3 regions of the Colwellia sp. 20A7 genome follow, and region 1 is predicted to be linked to each of the others. Evidence: riboswitches for the same ligand, from Rfam matches in the RefSeq annotation. Region 1 holds a riboswitch; each other region holds the start of a gene.
What was found. A riboswitch is a leader RNA that binds a small molecule or an ion and turns the genes downstream of it on or off. The one in region 1 is predicted to bind cyclic di-GMP.
Positions count from the first base shown of each region.

Region 2: another riboswitch for cyclic di-GMP. It lies ahead of GQS55_RS01335 (MotY family protein); the one in region 1 lies ahead of GQS55_RS00385 (MotA/TolQ/ExbB proton channel family protein).
Region 3: another riboswitch for cyclic di-GMP. It lies ahead of GQS55_RS08555 (DUF3718 domain-containing protein); the one in region 1 lies ahead of GQS55_RS00385 (MotA/TolQ/ExbB proton channel family protein).

Region 1 is NZ_CP047130.1:78,427-85,923, forward strand. Features, by position in the region: gene GQS55_RS00365 (hypothetical protein) at 1-181, opposite strand, end outside; gene GQS55_RS00370 (hypothetical protein) at 178-3,051, opposite strand; gene GQS55_RS00375 (hypothetical protein) at 3,051-3,482, opposite strand; gene GQS55_RS00380 (OmpA family protein) at 3,505-4,263, opposite strand; gene GQS55_RS00385 (MotA/TolQ/ExbB proton channel family protein) at 4,263-4,889, opposite strand; cyclic di-GMP riboswitch class I at 5,196-5,282, opposite strand; gene GQS55_RS00390 (hypothetical protein) at 6,078-6,680, shown strand; gene GQS55_RS00395 (hypothetical protein) at 6,673-7,497, shown strand, end outside.
Region 2 is NZ_CP047130.1:308,959-316,455, reverse strand. Features, by position in the region: gene fliF (flagellar basal-body MS-ring/collar protein FliF) at 1-610, opposite strand, end outside; gene GQS55_RS01345 (flagellar hook-basal body complex protein FliE) at 628-990, opposite strand; gene GQS55_RS01340 (sigma-54-dependent transcriptional regulator) at 1,007-2,320, opposite strand; gene GQS55_RS01335 (MotY family protein) at 2,341-3,219, opposite strand; cyclic di-GMP riboswitch class I at 3,303-3,393, opposite strand; gene flhA (flagellar biosynthesis protein FlhA) at 3,769-5,841, opposite strand; gene flhB (flagellar biosynthesis protein FlhB) at 5,857-6,987, opposite strand; gene fliR (flagellar biosynthetic protein FliR) at 6,991-7,497, opposite strand, start outside.
Region 3 is NZ_CP047130.1:1,965,227-1,972,723, reverse strand. Features, by position in the region: gene GQS55_RS08570 (hydroxymethylglutaryl-CoA lyase) at 1-10, shown strand, start outside; gene GQS55_RS08565 (CoA transferase subunit A) at 56-754, shown strand; gene GQS55_RS08560 (3-oxoacid CoA-transferase subunit B) at 847-1,503, shown strand; cyclic di-GMP riboswitch class I at 1,762-1,859, shown strand; gene GQS55_RS08555 (DUF3718 domain-containing protein) at 1,921-2,280, shown strand; gene GQS55_RS08550 (patatin-like phospholipase family protein) at 2,511-3,680, shown strand; gene GQS55_RS08545 (amidohydrolase) at 3,773-5,422, shown strand; gene GQS55_RS08540 (GGDEF domain-containing protein) at 5,915-6,805, shown strand; gene GQS55_RS08535 (DEAD/DEAH box helicase) at 6,847-7,497, opposite strand, start outside.

The DNA of each region.
Region 1 (7,497 bases):
AGCGAGGATCATCTTGGTATTCACAACCAAAAATAGCCGCTTCACTTGAAACAAATGAATCCCAAGCACTTTTCTGAAATGTTGTTAAAGCACCCCGCTCAAAGCTAGCATTAGTGCTAGCACTGAAACTTGATGCAGAAACCGACAATAATGTTGCGGCAAATATCATGCGTTTTATCATTGCAATAACTGTCCTTTTATTAAATTACCGCTCATCAAAAACGGTATTTTGTTGTGTTTTTTAAGCGTTCTATCAACGCTATCGTTGTATAAGTATGTGTCTACAAGCAGAGCATCTAAGAAAGGGTGGTGCTCTATCAGAGTATTTAAATCGCTAATATCAACTCGGTTAAGTGTTGGTTTTCCACCTTTTTCAGCGTGTTTTAATCGTCCCCATTCAGCCCTCGTCATCCAAAGGTGATTTTTTGCTTTTAAAGCTGTTGGTGAATCACTAAATAAAGGCATTTCAAATGCTGTCATGTATTGTGAGCTGAGTTTGTTAAAGCACCCCAGAACGCTAATTGACGGTGTAGAGAAAATAATGTTGTTATTGCCAATTTGGTTCGTTACATCTTCAATTAGCGACACATAACGATTACAGAATACTTCACCAGCGATGTCTTCTTGCAAGCTCACTATTAATGGCGCGGTGCGATTCTGCTTAATATTGCGCAAATAACTTGCAAGCGAAGGTAATCGCTCTAACATGCCATTTCCTGCTTTACATGTACCATGAAAACCAGCACGCCACTGTGATACGGTGATGTTGCGCAAGGTGTCATACTCTCGTCTGCCCGGTATGCAAATATCATCATTAAAATTAGGTTTGTCGTATATAACCCATTTTTCATCACTTGGTACACCGATAGGTGAAATATCAAACATGACACCTTGCATGTTCTCAAAAGCATTTTTTACAAGTTGTTTAGAATAGGCATGGGCTTTTCCATCTGATTCAGATTGACGACTAAAGGTGATTTCAGCTAGTGGAGTTTCAGGCGCTACTATTTCTGAGGATCTTTCAGTATCGTTAGGTAATTCTTGCTGATCAATTGCACTATTTTCTTTTTCATTAGTTTCAAACGTTTCTTCGGAAGATAAAAAGTCCTCCTCCTCATCATTTTCAACTACAACTGACTTGCCATGAATAGGAGGCTCGTATAAATACGCTTTTAATGTTTCTTCTACTTCGGCTTGTTTAACTAAACCTGTAATAGCATGACCAATCGGATATACCATAGGTTGTGTATCAACAACCCAAGCACTTAGTTTTCCTAATGCTGCATGGTAGTCATTGCTTAACTGAGCATCAAAGTATTTAAAGGCTTTACTTTTTACGGTTTCTGATGGAAATGTGAACGGGATGACTACAAATATTACCACCATTAATGTTGTAGCACTTAGTTGAGCATAGATAGGCTTTCGAATTTTCGTGGACATTAATACACGAATTAATGCCATTAAGTTAAGCAGACCAAAAAATAAAGAAAAGCCCATAGCTAATGGCGGTACGACAATACTTCGATAGTAAGATTTACCTCGCTCTTCTAGTTGTTCTCCATCACCAAAATATTGCCCGTCTTTTTCAAGCTCTTGTTTTTGCTCTAAATAAACCTCTATATACTTAGGTTTATGGATTATTTGTAAAAACACTTCAGGGGATAAATCAAGCGGGATATTCATTGATTTATTCCATTGGAGCTGCTCTTTCAAAGGTGACTGGATCACCGAATGATTAACAAATTGCTTTTGCGTTAATGTTGGTGGCAGGTACTTTCCAACATTAAAGGTAATAGACTCTCGGTATTGCTGTTCAATTTGAATTGAGCCTGCTTGCTCTATAGCTTCAATTAATGTATCTTTTTCACGTAAGGTCCAAGTTAACGGTAATTGAACACCTTCTTTTGATATTTCATTTCTAACGGCGTCTGCAACTTTTATATTATCCAAAAATGATAAAGTTTCACCACCAGACATAAGTGCCATCATTTTATCTTCAATGTAGTCTCGGCTCATTGAGTGGCAATCAGTTACCGTTTTAACAACAGAGCGAGAGCGACCTCTGATTGTTTCAGTCATACGTTTCTTTTCAGGCGGATAACACCAATGATCCGGAGCGACATATCTACCTGCTTGCTTTAATACGGTATCGCGGTACGCTTGCTCTATCTTAATATGACACTTTTCATTCGTAACATAATGACCTGTGCATTTTTTGTCAGCTTTATCTTTCGCTTCAAAATAATCACTTACCGCTCGTTTTATTTCGAGTGACTTGCGAATACGTTCTTGCTTACTTAATTTTGCCTGTTTACTGGTAAATTCATTTGCCGCCGCTAAGTAGATCTCATCTGTTTTGTAAATAGCATTAATGTGCACTTTTTTCTTGGCACTATTGTACTCATTAACTCCAGCAGCGTAATCTGCCCAACCCTTAATAACGTTTTCCTGATACTCTTTATAACCGTCATAAGCTTTAGGAAATGTTTTTCTCGCATCTAACTCTGAAACTTGATCAATAATGTTATGAACACTGGATTTTAAGTGGGAGATAAAGCTTTCGGAATTAAAAACCATTGCGCCAACAATTGATAACATGGCCTTTGTTGCAGGCGTATCGACTTGATCGGCTGGCACTTCCATATCATCTATTTGGATAGTGTTTGTGCTAATACCTTTTTTAAGCAGTGCAATGTGCATTGCATCAACGCGATCGCTTTCGGATGAATTGTTAACTAAGGTATCGATCAAAACCTTTTGACCAAAAAACATTAATGTAAATCCGAAAAAGCTTAACAATAATACCTTTTGAGTGAATGCTTTGGTTTTTCCTGGTGTAATTAAGCGTAACAAAAGTAATGTAATACCTATACCGGATAAAATGCGACCTTGGTATTCTAGAGCTTCAAGCATTAATGCATCAAAACTGCCTGAGGCACCGTCGACTATTCGACTGTTAAATGCTAGTTCAAATAGCAGGTAGCAAAACGATAATACGAGTAATAATACAGCCCACAGATTAGCTTTTGAAAAACCCTCTTTTTTAAACATTAATCATCACTACTCGTTTTGATAATAATTGGATTATTACTACCGCTAATTGGTGGAGGCGTAGCAAATGTTTTGATTGGTAATACTTTGCTTTTCTCAACCGCAGAAGATTGAGTTACAACACTTTCAGTTCGTCCCCCAGCTATTTCGGCAACAGAACCATCTTTTTTGATATATAAGCCAGCCGGTATCATTGCCAACTGTTGTGCTTCATTTCTTACTGCATCAACCGGCAACTCAACACCATCAACAATAAATGTTGAACTTACTTCTATTTCCTTAAATTCTTTATAAGGGATACAAGTAGCAGGTGATTTTTTACATAAAATTAAGGCTGCTGCTTTTTCAGTTTTAACATAATCAATGGCATTAGCCGATTGAACCAATAAGCACAGCAACAATGCCAATATTACTTTTGAAACTGTATTCATTCTAAACCCTTTTAAATTATTTTTATTCCACTTCATATTTAATTTCTACGCGACGATTTCGTGAATCGTCGGCAGCCATGCCTGTTAAATGCTCATCAGAGCCAAAACCAAAAACCTGTATTCTTTCAGATTCAATAGGGTACTTGGCAATCAAATACTCTTTTATTGAATTTGCCCTTCGCTCTGATAGGAAGTAGTTCCACTCTTTACCTCTAAAGCAACGTTTAAAAACCTGACCAATAGGAGCTATACTTTTAACGCGAGAGCTTTTAACGTCACCATGTTCATCTAGGTTTAAACATTCTTGCCCTTTAGTCTTAGCTTCACCTGAGGTATGCCCAATCAGTGTTACCTTCGCGCCATTGATGGCTGTTTCTCGCCCCATCATATTTAAAATATCAACATTTTCGGGACGAATGTACCACTGGTTTCCATCAAACATTAGCGGCAAGTTCATACTGTAATCTTCTTTGTAAAGGGACTTAACAGCAGATAACTGCTTTTTCATTTGAGCATTTACTTGTGATAATACATTTGTACTATCGGATGACGAAGCAGCTTTAGCTTGGGCAAGTTGAGCCGCTAAAGCCTCAATCTGTGCATCTTTAGAAGAAATTGTTTGCTTTAACCCTGCTATATCTACTTTGTCGCTTGGTGCCTCAATAGTAGATGTAAATGAAATTTTCGGTAGCAACATAAAGGTTAATATCATGAAGGCCATCATGGCTGACGCGAATAAATCGATTAGTGCAACTGAGAATATTGAATATTCTGATTTCATTATTGGCGCTCTGCAAGGACTTGTTTGTGTTTGAACACCAATAGACTTAATACCCCGACACAAATAGCATTCATAATTAGGCCAAGTATTGTGGTATAGAAAGCAGTACCTAAATTGGTCATAACTTCTTGTAGTAACCCATCATTAATAGCAGAATTTAAATCTTCTGTATCAGCTAAAGAAGACAATGCAAATGACATACCTACTACAGTTCCTAAAAAACCGAGTGTGGGTATTAACCAAATAAGATATCGAACTGGCTCTAGACGACCCTCTATATGATTGTCAAGCGAATGAATTTCTTTGTCTTTATCAAGTGAGGCTAACTTTGATTCAGCAAACAGCATCATAATAGTGATACAAAAAACAACCCACATTAAGTTCTGAATAGTTAAGGGCCAAAGAAAAACTTCATTATCTCCAACAAGAAATGCTCGTAATGTGCCATCACTTAATGTCGTATGTAAGAACAATAGAATGACACAACCGGCTAGCACACCAATACCTGTATGTATCGTCCAGATGTGTTTTATCTTAAGATGTTTAACTGACCACTGGAGAAGTGCAAATAAAACAAATGAGCCAAAAACAACCAAACCCAATTCGATATAACTTTTGTCTAACATACTATATCCTGCAGTGTGTTAACGCTAATAGCCAAGTTTATAGGTACATAACATGAGTTTGGTAACTGCACCTTAGGAAACTTATTAAACCTGATCTTAGAATTTGACTCTGTAAATCAAGAAGAACAACGTTAAATGTTTTGTAAAAAAATTTATACCAAGTAAAAAACTAGGTTTATATCCAAAAAATATAGATAGTTTAATTTATTAAATACATAAAGCAGGTTGGTTGACATTAGATTTGTCGTGCGTCCATTCTCGTTGAGCTTTCCCTAAAGAAGATGATTTACATCTTATACTGGAATTGAGAGCAACCCCGCTAGCATAGATTTAAAATCTTTAGCTCGGAAGTTTTGCGACATTGCCTTTTCAAACAACTTGCCTTTGTTAAGATAAATGTAACTGATTATTTCAGCAAAGTAAACTCTTTATATTTCAATTAGTAAGAGCGAATAACTTACCTTTGTTGTATTTCATAAATTTAAACACCATGATTATCAGCCAATACTCTGTAATTGATAGAATGGTTAAGCTTTTCTAAGGGTAACCTAACTGGAATTGACTTAACTGATTAAGCTGAAAGCCTTTTACAGTAAAGTCACACATGAAATTAGGCTACTCTACCCAATTGTATTGCTATTTCAAAACTTGATGAAGTCATAAGCTCAGCTCCCTGTAGATAGGACGGAAATTTTTGTTAACTATGATGACTTTTTGGGTTTAGTCCGCTGTGATTAATGTTAGTTGAGTGATAATTGCTCAAATCAAACTACTATGACCCAAAAATATCAGCCGAAAACACTTAGGGTTAACTTAACAAGTTAGCCCCATTGTCCAACCCAAATCAGCATCTGCATGATGTGTAAGTTTATTTTGCCAGCGGATAAAGTATTAGACCTTTATCACCAAAATCCACTTCTATATCACTACACACAAAAGTTAAATAATTAGAGAGCGAAAAAAGCCCTCTCTACCAAATAATTGAATGAATTTATTCAGGTACCATCTTTGTATATTTTTATATTACGAAGAGTTTCATTCATGTTAACAAAAACACAGACTAGTTCTATTAATAGTACCAATAAAAGCAATGTGATCGTGCCACCTGCGGGATCGGAAAAACACATTCATCTATATAATAAGCAGGTTCAAGGTTTTAAAGCACTATGGTCTAGAGGAATAATATAAATGGCATCGTTTCTTAAGAGCAAAAAAAAGATAAAGTTAGTCACTATCCACCGCGAGGCACAAGAAGTTTTATCTCTTATTGATAATTTAATTTTAACCGTCCCAACAGGAAAACTATCAAAATCAACTCTTGAACTAATAGAAAAAACGATCAAATTGGAAGGGGTTTTAAATGAAGAAACAGGTGAGCTACAAGTTTTTTCACCTTTGTTTGATCTAGGATTAACATCGAAAACACTTAAACAAATGCTAAACAAAAATACGATTATACATCGACAAGAAGTTGTTGATGATAAGTTAATTGAATCCCTAATTTGGGTGCAGTTTTTTAAACATATTTCAACATCAATTAGGTTTATTGACGATATTGCTCTCATACAGCCGCAGTTAAAACAGTTATTACCAAATAATATGTGTCAAAAATTATTTAATAAAAACTTCCTAACTCAGCATGACTTTTCATATTTTATCAACGAGGATCGAAGTCTGTTGGCTCATGCGATATCAAATATACCCGCCAAGGAAAAAATAGTTAAGTCCACTTCTTCAACATTTAAACCATCAATAGAAGTAGAGTTGAGTATGGGTGTAAGTAATGACTAGCAAAAAACAGCCAGAATTTAGTTTTAATTTTATAACTGAGATACTTCCAAAATATTTAAATGCTGATGAAAAGTCAGTTTTAGCGTTGCATGTAGAGTCTCTATTATTAGCGGTAACGCCAAAACTAGCACAAATATTCTCAACTGAAATAGCTTCAATTAAGCATGAAATATTACCATATATCGTAAATCGAAAGTTATACATTGGCGAAGATAACGAACCAGAAAATTTAAATGCTTTGGCACTTAATATAATAGAAGAAATTAACACAGATTTAAGAAAAAAAGGCATGCTCATAAAATATCATGCCTGCGCTTTTATCTCATCTACCTTAAAGTCACGGACATACAATACGGAAAAATATAATCAATATAAATTGTTAGTGCTTCTTTGTGTTACACGATTAGCAAAAATGGGAAAACATAACTCTGCGATTCATTCAATTTTAAGTGAAATCAGACAGTTGAGTCTCGGCAAAAGAGATGAGTTGCTTCCGCATTTACCAGATCCCTGTGTCAATGAACTTAAAATACTCATCAATAAACTTAATGAGGGAAGACGGAACGAAGATGTTATTAAGAGTATTAGGTCTTTTTTATCTTATTATTTTGTCTCGTTTAATGATGCTTATGAACTTAACCGCGGAAAGGAATATAAAAGAAGAGACGCTGAGCGCACTGTAACTACTATAGTTTTATCAGCTAAAGAAAGAGAAGATGAAGATGATGAAGGCTACGTTGTCCATCGTTTAAAAAGTGAGATTAAAGAAAACAGTAAACTCAGGGGATATTGGAATACCGAAGAAGAAAATAATATA
Region 2 (7,497 bases), 230 kb from region 1:
CTTTCAATTCATGCCCAGGTGCTAAATCAACCATTACCGATGCCGCAGTTTGTTGCTCATTACGACCAACAAATAAAGTACGCTTCGGAATAGCTAAATGAACACGAGCATTACGTATTCCCTGCATATTGATTATTGTACGAGCAAGCTCTCCTTCGAGCGCATGTTGATATTGCATTGATTCAATAAATTGACTAGTACCCATTGAGACTTTAGTGCCAATATTTTCAATACCTTCTGGCATAGAAGCTTTAATGCCTCTTGCAGCTAAAGTGATACGAGCATCAGCAAGCTTTTCTTGAGGCACCAAGATATTACCGCTATCAGTATCTATTCGAAAGGTAATTTCTTCTTTATCTAAAATTTCAAGAATATTAGCTTTATCATAACTTTCTTGATTGCCATATAGAGGCACGTAATTTTTTGCTGATGTCCATAAAATAATAACAATAGTGGCTGCAACCAAAGTAGCTAATAGTGCAATTGTTGCTACGTTTCTTTCACCATGGCTCGCTGCTGTACTAATTTTATTGGAAAAGTTAACCACTTTCTCGCGCAAGTTCACTTCATTACCTGGTTGTGGTTCAGCTTTTGTTAATTCACCTTTCATACTTTAATACTTTCCTATTACAGCGACATGCGCATGACATCGTCAACGCCATTTAACACTTTATTTCGAATTTCCATTAACATAGAAAAACTCAAGCTAGCTTTTTGACTTGCAACCATTGCACCTACGACGTCATCACTACGCCCAGTATCAACAGCAGCCATCATTTGGCCTGAAATATTTTGCTGCTCATTAATAGAGCGCACAACCGTTTTAAAATCTCCACTAATAGAATCACTACTTCCATAAAACTGCGTATTAATCTCAGTAGACATAATTCGATCTGCAGTAATATCAGCAGGCATAATACGATCAGTCGCAATTTGCTGCATATCAGTCATTTTACCCAGCATTAATCTTTGGCTTTCAATTGGTGACATTTTTAATTCCTTAAATTTAAGCTATTGCATCTATATCGATGCCATTTTCACGCATAGCAGCAAGTTTGTATCTTAGTGCACGAGTACTAACACCTAGAGCCTCTGCAGTCTGTTTTCTGTGTCCTTTGAAGCGACCTAATAAATCATATATATAATCAAATTCCGCTTGTTTCTTATTACTTCTTAACTGGCTAGCACAAATTTTTGCTGCTTGTTGAAAACAATGAGGTAAATTCAAATCATCAACTTGGATCTCTGCTCCTCTAGCCATGACAATCGCTCTTTGAATCACATTTTCTAACTCACGAACATTACCCGGCCAGTTGTAACAAAGTAAAATATCTTCAGCTTGTGGGCTGAAACTAAACTTCTCTGATCCATACTTAGTAATAAAATGTTTTGCTAATGGGATTATATCTTCAGAGCGCTCTCTAAGCGTTGGACAACTAAGGGGTAAAACATCTAAACGATAAAATAAATCTTCTCTAAACAAACCTTTTTCTACTTGCTCTCGCAACGGCTTATTACAAGAAGCTATAATTCTAATATCAAGCTTAATACGTTGATGACTGCCTAATCGCTCGACTTCTCGTTCTTGAATAACTCTTAATAACTTAGCTTGAAGTTCTAATGGTAATTCAGAAATTTCATCTAATACAATCGTCCCACCGTTAGCTAATTCAAACTTACCGACTTGATTACTAGTAGCCCCAGTGAAAGCACCTTTGTTATAGCCAAATAACATTGACTCAAGCATATTCTCTGGAATTGCTGCACAATTAATAGCAACGAAAGGTTTATCTGCACGAGCAGACGCCTTATGAATAAAATGCGCCAATTTCTCCTTGCCCGTTCCTGATTCTCCCATAATCAACACACTTGCATTAGTCTGCCCTGCACGGTTGGCTAAACGTAACAATTGTTGAGATTTATTAGAGACAGCAATTAAACCTTCTGCTCCTTGCTTCATAGACTCAGCATTGCGGATAGTTAATTTAAGCTGTTCAGGAAAAAAAGGTTTAAGTAAAAAGTCAACTGCGCCGCCCTTACTTAATGACAGGGAAGCAAGCTCACTTTGGGAGGAGTCAACAAGTGATATTATTTGACCATTTTTGCAAGTTCTACGAACTAATGTTACTAAGTCAACGAGTGACATTTGATCATTATCAGCATCAATAAAAATCAGCTGAGGCTTTAAGTCTAAACAATAACTAATTGCATCGGGAAGTGAGTTAGTATGTAACAGTTTAAAGTTTTCACCACTTACAGTATTTTCAATTTCTCGACTAGGTTTTGTGTGTGCAAACCACAATAGGTATTTTTGATCCATCATTTTCTCCTTGGTCGAAATCAATTTGAGCGTCTAAATAAACGAACTAATACTCGTCGATTTGAAGATTTCCCAAGAATTGTACTATTGTTAGCAACAGGATAACGCTGACCATGTGCACGCACTTCTAGCATATTTTCTGACAAGCCAAATTCGACTAAACGAGCAGCTACATCATCTGCTCGTTCTTTAGAAAGCAATCTATTTGCCAGTGGTGAACCTACATCATCAGTATGGCCATCTATCATGACTTTTTCAACGTTAGGATCTAATGCTATATATCGCGCTAAATTTTTTAAAAAAGTAATGTCTGCCTGTTTTTTTACTATTCGCTCACCCAATTCAAATTCAAAACCATGATCTCGTGCTTGATCCCACGATAATGGCGCAAGCTGGTGACGACAAGCTTGATACTTTGAAATCACATTATCACTAAACGTATTTGCAAACGTTAAACGTAACTCTTCATCACCAAAGCCAATAATAGCATCAAGCCAAAAACCTTGTTTAATCACTCGTAATAACGAGGCAATGCCTGAGTAAAAATAAACTTGTTGCTGTTCTATTTCAGATGAATTAAACATTATCTTAGGAGGTGATATTTGTGCTGGTTGCCAATCTGCTCGGCGTGCAAACACTTGCACATTGGTAATTTCGCGATCAGTTAATAACCACTGAAGACTCAAGTTTTGAGGCTCACCTGCTTTAGATGTTACACTCAGCTGTGCGTACTCATCAATGGTTTGTGTTAACTGACAATGAAAAGAATCACCACTGACTTGCCAAGTGCTGTCTTCGTAGGTTTGTTGAATGTTACGCTCTGCTTTACTTTGCTGCGTAAATAATAAGGTTGAAAAAAATAGAATAAAACTAAAAAATTGAGGGAAACAATTTAACATTTATGTACCCGTTCCTTGTAAAATACTAGCAATAAGCGGAACATCACATATATATATAGGTGAGATGAAAACTACCGCTAAGTTAATGTAACTCCCACAATCTTGACTTAATAATTAAGCTTTAGATTGGAAGCTTTGCGTCCTATTCTTTCAAATAGTTTGCTATTTAATTTTCTTAGTTTATTCCTACCCGATTCCATAAAAAATAGCTATTAATTACTATTTCGATTCATTCATTATAAGTAACGGCGGCTGAATTGCAATCATCTACTATCAAATATTCATACATAATTCGCATTTACTTTATATTTACTTTATATTTACTTTATATTTAATGTATTGTAATTAATAGCTTTTTAATAAAGTGAATTAAACAAGCATTATTTTTAACAAATAACACATTAGCAAACAACTACCACAATAATGTAAAAGTGTGACAACTAAGTGAATGCTAATAAGCCAATACTAAAAAATAAAAACAAGCGTTAATCTACTATATTTAGGCTCTGCCATTCACGCAAAACCTTCCCCTAAAATATAGTACGGATACTAACCTAACGATCCAATAATATTCACTCTCACATTATCCGGTACTTCATTATAAGATAATACACTTAAGCTACCTTTGGTAAACGAACGAGCATAACGAGCTAATAAAGGTCGTAACTGTGGAATCACTATAAGTACAGGGGTAATACCTTTACTTTTCATATCGTCCATAATAGCTGGCATTGTACGTTGAAATTGGCCGAGCAAATTAGGATCCACCGGAAAGCTATCTAATGCCACTTTGCCTGACTGCATTGCTTGATCAAGTGAACTTTGCATCGTTTGTTCTAGTTTTTCGTCTAAGCTATATACGGCTAGTTCATCTCGTTCACCCATCACTTGTTTCACCAGAACTCGTTGCAGTGCGCAACGAACATCAGAGGTAAGTAAAATAGGATCTTTTGTTACTTCAACACTATCAATAAGAGTGCCTGCAATGGTTACTATATCACCCAAAGCAACATGCTCACGTAAAAGTAAGCGCATAACTTTCAGTTGTAAATTAATCGGTAATGCTTTTTCAAGTGCTTCAGCTAAACCTGGTGAAATCTCTTTTAAACGCTCATTGAGGCGTTGAATATCCTCATAACCAAATAATTCATCTAGATGCTCTTTGATAACTTTACCAGTATGAGTCGCAATCACAGTGCCTAAATCAACAACTGAATACCCCATGTTTAAGGCCTTAGCTTTCGCCTCTTCAGCTATCCAAACAGCCTCTAGGCCATAGGCAGGATCGGTTGTTAACTCACCATCTAGTTGTCCGTATACATCACCGGTATTTAGCGCTAACAATTGTTTCGCATTTAATTGCGCCGCAGCGACCGCTATCCCAGCAAGTTTGATTTTATACTCTTGTGGATTTAATCTCAGATTATCTTTAATTCTAATTTCTGGCAGCAAAAAACCTAATTGCTCAGATAAATTTTTACGAACACCTCGCAATGTTTTCACTAATTCTTCACCTTTGCTTTTGTCGGCAAGGTAAACAAGTCGAAAACCTAACTCAACAGACAAATGTTCAACATGCGGTATGTCTTTCCATTTAAGTGCGATCAGTTCATTAGATATTGTCTCGGTAATACTTTCAGCTTCAATTAAGCCATCGTCAGGTGATGATTTTTGCAAACGCCAAGCAGCATATAATAAGGGTAAACCAAAGCTCACAAAAGCAAACATTGGCATACCTGGCACAACACCTAGAATCAGCATTATTAGGGCAGCAGTAAAAATGACACGAGGAGAGGCTAATAATTGCGAACCAACAGTTTCACTAATATCACCTGCATCATTCATTCTAGTAACAATAATCGCCGCAGCAACGGCAAGTAGTAATGAAGGAATTTGTGCTACAAGGCCATCACCAATGGTTAATAAAGCAAATCGTTGGAATGCTTCAGCCATACTCAAATCATGCTGGAAAACACCAATACTGACACCACCAAGTAAATTGATGACTAAAATAATCAGTCCGGCAATAGCATCACCACGAACAAACTTTGAAGCGCCATCCATAGAGCCATAAAAATCGGCTTCTTGCGCGATTGTAACACGTCGCTCTTTCGCTTGCTCAGGACCTATTAAACCTGCGTTTAAATCGGCATCAATTGCCATTTGCTTACCAGGCATAGCATCTAAGGTAAAACGAGCAGCAACTTCAGATATTCGCTCTCCACCCTTAGTAATAACTAGAAAGTTGATCACCATTAATATAATAAATACAACAATACCAACTACATAGTTACCACCAATAACAACTTCACCAAAAGCTTGGATTACACGCCCGGCAACATCTGAGCCTTCATGACCATGTAGTAAAACAACACGAGTTGACGCAATATTAAGCGTAAGCCTCATTAACGTCGCAACTAATAAAATGGTTGGAAAGACAGAAAAATCTAGTGGCCTTTTACTTGATACGGCCACTAATAAAACAATAACAGAAAGTACGATATTAAAAGTAAATAGCGTATCTAATAGCCAGGCAGGTAAAGGCAATATAACCATAGCTAAAATGGCTAAAAGTAATACAGGTATTGCTGTATAAGGTCGAGTAAAGCTACGCCAGTTCAATTTTATACTCCACAGTTATGGTTTCTGCAAATTTGCAGGAATTTTAAGTTTAGGTAATGGGGCTGGGGCTTGTCCGCGCCCCTGTTTGTAAGCTTTTAATTGCATAACATACGTTAAAACATAGGCAACTGCAGTATAAAGCCCTCTTGGTACTTCTTGATCAATACGAGTTGAAAAATAAACGGCTCGTGCAAGCGCAGGTAATGAAATAATTTCCTTATTGTGGCTACGAGCAACTTCACGAATACGTAAAGCCATTTCATCCATCCCTTTAGCCACAACATAAGGCGCTTTTGCTTTGTCTTCACTATAGCGAATGGCAACAGCATAATGGGTTGGATTTGTTATAATTACATCAGCATTAGGCACTCGTTCTTCTATTTTCCTATTCGCTTGCTGGTATTGAATTTGCCTTATTCGATTCTTTATTTCAGGACTACCATCGGATGACTTTCGTTCTTCTTTTACTTCTTGGTGACTCATCTTTATCTTACTCAGCGTTTGATGCTGCTGAATAGGTACATCAATGGCTGCAACAATGAGTAATAATGTCACCGTAATAATCATTGCTAGAAATAATAACTCTATGCCATGAGAAATAGCGACATTGAGGTCTTGGCTTTGTAAAGCCACCAGTTGCCCCCACAACTGCGTTAAAAAGGTGTATAAACAAATACTAAGCAACGCTATTTTTACTATTGATTTGAGTAATTCGGTTAATGATTGTTTACCAAACATTTTCCCTAAACCTTTTATCGGATTAAGTTTACTGAACTTAGGTGCTACCAGACCAATTGAAAAAACAAATCCACCGGGTAGAATACCTGTAATCCACATGGCTAAAAATCCTAAAAGTAAATAAGGGACTAACGTGGAAAGCATATCTAAAAGTGCATTGCCTATCGCAATAGGCATTAGTTTTGTATTATCCAAAATACTATGATCTAAAATCATCGTATTATGCATTATCTCTAACAATAAGCCATAAAACATATCCGCAAAAAAAAGTAAGCCAGCAATGCTAGTCATTAACAAAATAGCGGTATTCAATTCTTTAGAACGCGCAACTTGTCCATCTTTACGTGCTTTTTTCAAGCGTTTTTCGGAAGGTTTTTCTGTTTTTTCTTGTGAACTATCTTCAGACATTATTTAGCCCATCGCATCATTAAAAACAGACAATACATAGTAAGTCAGACTTGAAAAAGCACCACCAGTATAGGTTAGCGTCATAAATACACAAAAGAAGCCCATTAACAAAGCCATTGGAAAACCTAATACAAAAATATTTAAAGAAGGAGCAGCTCTACTAGCAACACCAAAGGTTAAATTAACTAATAACATTGCGATAACACCAGGCAAAGATAACAACAAGGTAGAAGCAAATAGCCAACCAAACAAATTGAGAATGGCACGAATATCAACATCATAAATACTTGTTCCTATCGGCCATACCGTAAAGCTTTGTGTCATAATATGTAAGGTTATTAAATGCCCATCTGCAGCAAAAAAAAGTAACGCTGCCATCAACCAAAATATCTGTCCCAATAAAGCGACTTGGCTACCGCTGCTGGGATCCATAACAAGTGCCATAGATAAGCCCATTTGCATTGACAATACAAGCCCAACTAAGGCCATAACTTCAAATAAAATACGTAA
Region 3 (7,497 bases), 1.9 Mb from region 1:
AAACACATAGTATGTTAGCAAAAAATATAATAAATAAAGCATCGAGGAGAAAACAATGGCAGGGTTTGACAAAGTAGTTGCTAGTTACGAAGAAGCCATGGCTGGTCTAACTGACAACATGACTGTAATTGCAGGTGGTTTTGGCTTATGCGGAATTCCTGAAAACTTAATTCAGGAAATTAAACGTAAAAGTACAAAAGGATTAACATTAGTTTCTAATAACTGTGGTGTTGATGATTTTGGCTTAGGAATTTTATTGCCTGATCGCCAAATTAAAAAAATTATTGCTTCTTATGTTGGTGAAAATGCTGAGTTTGAGCGTCAAATGATGGCTGGTGAACTCGATGTAGAATTAACACCACAAGGGACATTAGCCGAAAAAATACGTGCTGGTGGTGCGGGAATACCCGCTTTTTTCACTGCAACAGGGTATGGAACCCCTGTTGCAGTAGGTAAAGAAGAAAGAGAGTTTAACGGTCGCCATTATATTCTAGAAGAAGCTATCACTGGTGATTTTGCTATTGTAAAAGCATGGAAAGCGGATCGATACGGTAACTTGGTTTTTAGAAAAACAGCACGTAATTTTAATCCAATGGCAGCAACCGCAGGTAAAATAACCGTTGTTGAAGTTGAAGAAATTGTCGAACCCGGCGAGCTAGATCCAGATCAAATTCATACTGCTGGAATTTATGTCGATAGACTAATTTTAGGCACCTTCGAGAAACGCATTGAACAACGCACTACCCGCTCATAGAACTAAGTTGAACAATAATTAACAGGTTGATAGCTAACTGCGATTGTCGATAAAAACAATAAACGCAGCTGTTACCCTAGAGGAGATAAATAATGGCGCTTTCCAGAGAACAACTTGCACAACGTGTAGCCCAAGAACTTCAAGATGGTTATTACGTTAATCTAGGCATTGGTATTCCAACCCTTGTCGCTAATTACGTACCTGAAGGGATTGAGGTTATGCTTCAATCTGAAAATGGCTTATTAGGAATGGGACAATTTCCCACTGAAGACGAAATTGATGCCGATCTTATTAATGCAGGTAAACAAACGGTTACTATGGCAACAGGTGCTTCTCTTTTTGATTCGGCCGAATCATTTGCCATGATCCGTGGTGGACATGTTGACCTAACCGTACTTGGGGCTTTTGAAGTTGATGTAAATGGTAATATTGCTTCTTATATGATCCCAGGAAAACTCATTAAAGGTATGGGTGGCGCAATGGACCTAGTAGCTGGTGCTGATAATATTATTGTTACCATGACTCATGCATCAAAGCATGGTGTGTCTAAATTATTAAAAAACTGTACGCTACCATTAACGGGAAAAGGCTGTATAAAAAAAGTGCTAACAGATTTAGCATATATAGAAATAAAAGAAGGAAAATTTCACTTGTTAGAGCGCGCACCTGGCGTATCTGTTGAAGAAATAATAAAACTAACTGAAGGTGAATTAGTTGTACATGAGAATACACCTGAAATGCAGTTTTAGTCTTGAATTAGTAAAGTTCAAAGTATAATTAGTTAACTTAAAATAATTATACTTTGATAAAAGAAACATACCTCAATTACAAATATACTTCGGCCTTATGTAACAAGATTGTAAACATGTTGTAAGTATAATGTCTCAACTTAAATTTATTAAATTTTTTGCCTTAATAAGTAATACTTATAATATGTTATTCTCTTATATAACAATAAACTAAATGAAATTTGCATTTATAATAAATATTAGAGATAATTAAATTTGACAAAGAAAAGGCAAAGCATATGAAAGTATGCGACGCAAAACCACCGGCCTACGGGATTTTCTAATACTGGATAATCTACGGCAGCGGAGTCACCTCGTTCATAGGTACATCCCGTGGTTTTTTCTTTTAATAATCCATTTAAATTAAAGGTTACTAAAATGAAAAAATTATTAATAGCTTCAACCATCACTATTTTAACTTTAACGTCTGTTGTATCGACACCTCAAGCACAAGCGACGAACATTGCACAAAGCATATGTGAGTATGTGGCTGCTGATGACAAGAAACGCATGCGTTCATTTTTAAAAATGAATAAATTAAAAATTCGTCGTATTTTCGACGGCATTGAGTGTAATGGCCAGAACTTATTAGAGTTTGCATCAACAAGTGGTTCTGTAGAAACAGGATCTTTGATGATTTCTAAATTACCAAAGAGTGTTGTTTCTGCTAACTTAGCATTGTTGCAAACTGGATCGAAACCATTGATTGATGTTGCTAACGAACGTGTTAGCAGCTAATAAATTATTTTCAGATAAGAAAACTACTTAATTATTACATCTTTTAGGTGCAAATAGTGACAAGTAGAAGATTAATTGTTAATAATTCTATGTCATTTTAAAAAACCAGCTTCTGCTGGTTTTTTTTCGGCTAACTTTCCCCCTTAGGCTAGCAGTATCAAATAAAAACACTTATAGTTGCAATTGACAAACAACATCTTAATCAACACTTTAATTCAAGATAATCATCGATGACTAGAAGACATAATTATGTTGCCACCCAAAACGCTTTAGTACTAACTGGTGGTGGGGCTCGAGCAGCCTATCAAGTAGGTGTTCTTTCAGCTATCGCTAAATTCGTACCTAGAAATCATGCTATTCCCTTCCCTATTTTATGTGGAACTTCTGCAGGGGCAATAAATACCACAGCCTTAGGATGTTATGCGTCATGCTTTCACTTAGGGGTAAAAAAGCTTGAGTGGGTGTGGAAAAACCTCGATACCAGTAAAATTTATCATAATAATACCCGAGGTGTTTTTGGGTATATAGGTAAAGCTATGTTCGCAAACTTTCAAGCTGATTATGCTAATAAATTACCTCGTAGTTTATTAAACAATGAACCGCTTCGTGACCTATTAAACTCGGTGATGAATTTTAAGCGTATTGATAATAATATTTTACAGGGGTACCTATCTGCTACCTCAGTCACCGCATCAAGTTATAGTACAGGTAACTCTATCAGCTTTTTTCAAGCTAATGATAATATAGCTCCTTGGAATAGAGAAAAGCGTTGTGGTCAAGCAACTCAACTTAATACTGAACATTTAATGGCTTCAGCAGCTATTCCCTTAGTATTTCCTTCGGTGAAGATTAAAAAAAACCACTTTGGCGATGGCTCAGTGCATCAATTATCACCCCTTAGTCCTGCTATTCACTTAGGTGCTAAGCGTATTTTTATTATCGGTGTTGAGCAACCCAAAGAGCCTATATATGCTAATGAAAATACCCCTCACCCACCTACAGCAGCAACTATTGCTGGCCATTTATTAGATTCCATATTCGCTGACACTATGAATAGTGATTTAGAGCGTATGGCCCGTATAAATGAAACCTTAAAACTAATCCCCAAAAGTAAAAAAGAAAATGTTGAAGGCTTAAAGCATATCGATAGTTTCATTATCAATCCAAGTAGTGACTTTAATACTATTGCACGAAACTATTATGACGATTTACCCTTACCTGTAAGAGTTCTCTTACGTAGCGCGGGTATTAATAATGATGCTGAATCAAGTCTTGTTAGTTACTTACTGTTTGAAAAAAACTTCTGCAGCGAACTAATACAACTAGGGTTTAATGATGCCATGGAACAAGAAAACCAAATCAGACATTTTTTAAACTTATATACGGTAACAAATAGCTAAAACAACCACCTAAACAAACAGCCAAAATGAATGTACCTATCAAGGCTTATGTTTTAATATAAAAACGCCCTCTTAAACCTAGGTTTGTACTAATGAAAAAAATTATACTTTTTACCTTACTCACTATTGTACACTTCCCAACATTTTCACAAACAACATTACTGAAAAATATTAATGGCTATACATTAAATAAAACAGGTGATCTTATACAATTTTCAGCCATGCAGTTTACTGATGATAAAATAGATCAACTATTTACTAGTGATGATAAATTGCCTATGCAAGACGTTCAAGAAATTGACGGTCACGGTAAAACACTATTACCTGGTTTGATTGATGCTCATGGGCATGTATTAGCTTACGGCTTAAGTTTAATGCAAGTTAATCTAAACAATGTTTTATCAGAGCAAGAAGCTGTTCAATTAGCCATTAACTTTCGTAAAAAAAATAAGAATGGGCAGTGGTTGTTAGGCCGAGGTTGGAATCAAGTTTTATGGGAAGGTCAACAATATCCAGCAGCAATTTCACTTGATGAATATTTCAAAAACACACCCGTTTGGTTTAGCCGCATTGATGGTCATGCAGGTTGGGCAAATTCAAAAGCGATGGAGTTAGCAGGTATTGATCATACCTCGGTTTCACCTAATGGTGGTGAAATAGTCAAAGATAAGCAAGGTAAACCTACCGGTATTTTTATTGATAATGCTACGAGTCTTATTACCGATAATATACCAATGGTTACACCGAAAGAAATGAAGGAAGTTTTAGTTAACGCTTTAAATGAATTAGCTAAAGTAGGCTTAACATCTGTTCATGATGCTGGCATTAGTAATGCAAATATTACGGCTTATAAAGCATTAGCGCTAGAAGATAATATGCCAATAAGAGTTAATGGTATGATCTATGTCGATGATAAAAATTTACAAGATTTATTAAAACAAGGTCACTTTAAATCGCCTGATGATAAATTTATTATCAATAGTGTAAAAATTTCAGCTGATGGTGCTTTAGGTAGTAGAGGGGCGTCATTAATTGAGGATTATTCCGACTTAAGTAATCATAAAGGGTTATTACTTTACAACGAAAAAACTCTAGCTTCATTGATACAAACTGTGATGATGGCAGGTTTTCAAGTCAACACTCATGCGATTGGAGATAATGCGAATAAACTTGTATTAGACCTTTATCAACAATATATAAAAAGTTCAAAAACAAAAAATATGCGTCACAGAATAGAACATTCTCAAATTCTTCGTTTGAAAGACATTCCTCGTTTTAACGAGTTAGGCGTAATCGCATCAATGCAAGCCACACACGCTACTAGTGATAAAAATATGGCACAAGACCGATTAGGTGAAGAAAGAATATTAGGTGCTTACGCATGGAAAAAGTTAATAAAAGCTAATGCTATCATTGCTGGCGGCTCAGACTTCCCTATTGAATCAACTAATCCATTTTTTGGCCTTCATGCAAGTGTCACAAGACAAGATCATCAAAACAAGCCTAGTTTAGGATGGTTTCCAGAAGAGTCCATGTCTATAAAGGAAGCGTTTAAAACATTTACGGTAAATGCCGCCTATGCAGCACATCAAGAGGATATAATTGGCACATTAGCTAAAGATAAGAAAGCTGACTTTATTATTATCGATCAAGATATTTTTAACATTCAAAGCTCTGAAACCTGGAAAACTAAAGTTTTACAAACTTGGGTAGGCGGTAAACAACTTATTATCAATGATTAATATGCTGTATTAGAGCGTAAGGATCCAAAAAAGTATAATTATTAGGCGTGTTGATATGAATTTTATCTATAGGTTTTTTACAGTAGCTTCCTTGAAATAATTAAAAGAGATAATATAAATAAATTCAATTATGTATTATCTCGTCAACTAAAGATTATCTATTAAAATGGCGCTGGCCCAAAATACTCATGTTATAAATCTTCGATAACCCCATGCTTATGCACACTAAAACATGCGTTATATCGCTTTCTAAAATAAAAACACACTTGCCACCCGGCAAATTATTGCCGTCAATTTACTGACAACCTTTTTTCGTATGGAACAGCATACAAAACACCCACTTAAAAAACAAATAAAAGCAATAAAAATCAAACGCTTAACTACGAACAACAAGCCGCACTTTTTTATTGAAGTACATAGGTTATTGTTGGAACAATTATTGCTTTAACATAAGTATTAAAAACTAAACCTGCGTAAATAAGAGGCGTAAGTATGCAAACATTGAATATACTTGAAAATACAACTCCATCATTTAATGTATTTAATGTATTAGCAAATAGCTCTGCGATAAATGATAAACAAAATATGAGTTTATTAGAACAGCTCCAAACAACTCTATCTTTAGAGAAATTACTTGATATTTTTGCTATGGAAGCCGCTCGTTATATACAATTTTCAGGTTTATATTTTAAAAGTGAAATTGCGAGCAAAACCTTGCGTGGAAGTCGTAAATCAAAACAAGAACGACACTTCGAATTAAAGCTAAATAATGAATTTATTGGGGCGATTACCTACGGTATAAATAGCCCTATAAGCATGAATCATTATAAAGACTTACAGCGAATCCATAAAATACTATTGTATCCTTTAAAAAATGCACTCCAATATCATCAAGCTATGCAACTTGCCATGCAAGACAGCCTAACAAACTTAGGAAACCGTAGATATTTTGATGATCAGTTAAAACGTGCCATGCATAATGCAAATCGCCAACATGAAAAGGTTGGCTTGATCTTAATGGACTTAAATAAATTTAAGGCAATTAATGATAATTACGGACACAGTATAGGGGATCAAGTGTTGATGCAGTTTTCTGATGTTTTAAGAACTTGTGTACGTGATTCTGACAGTATTTTTCGTTTTGGTGGTGATGAGTTTGCTATTATTGTTGAACATGCGAGCGAAGATGCCTTGGATATCATTCAAAATAGAATTGATGGCGCATTAAAAACTAATATTATACTTTCAAAGTATCAAGTAGGTTGTAGTTTAGGTACAACCTTTATGAATAGAGCTGACAATGAACAGACGTTATTTGAACGAACGGATGCAGCACTCTATCGTGAAAAAATGAAAACACTAGCAAGCTTGAGTGTTGTTTAAGCCGACTAACTTAAACAACATAAGTATTAAACGAGCTTATATTATCGTTTTTTCTTTATTTTAACGTTATATTTTTTGTTGTTCGTCCGCGGTGCTTGTTTTTTCTTTTCAATCGCTTGATTTTTTTCTTGGTTAGCACGGTAACGGTTTTTACTGGCACGTTTTTCACTAATTTGTTGGTGCTCTAATGCCTCATCTTTCTTTAATTCATATCCAGGTACAATAATTCGCTCAAATTTACGCTCTATAAGTGCCTCAATATTTTCTAAAAAGCGTTCATCCTTAGGACTCACTAAAGAAATAGCGGTACCCGACTTTCCAGCACGACCTGTGCGCCCAACACGATGAACATAATCTTCGGCTAAAAAAGGTAAATGAAAGTTAACAACATAAGCTAAATTATCAATATCTAAGCCACGAGCAGCAACATCCGTTGCCACTAATACCCTGACCTTACCTTCACTAAAATCACTTAAGGCTTTATTACGAGCGCCTTGTGTTTTATCTCCATGACAAAGTGCGGCTTTTATACCATCAAGCTTTAATTCTTTAGCAAGAATATTTGCACTTTCTTTAGTTCCTGCAAAAACAAGCACTTGCTGCCAATTATTAACACCTATCAATTCTGATAATAACTCGCGTTTTCTTACTTCACTAACCCAGTAAACTGATTGCTTAATTTTACCAGAAGT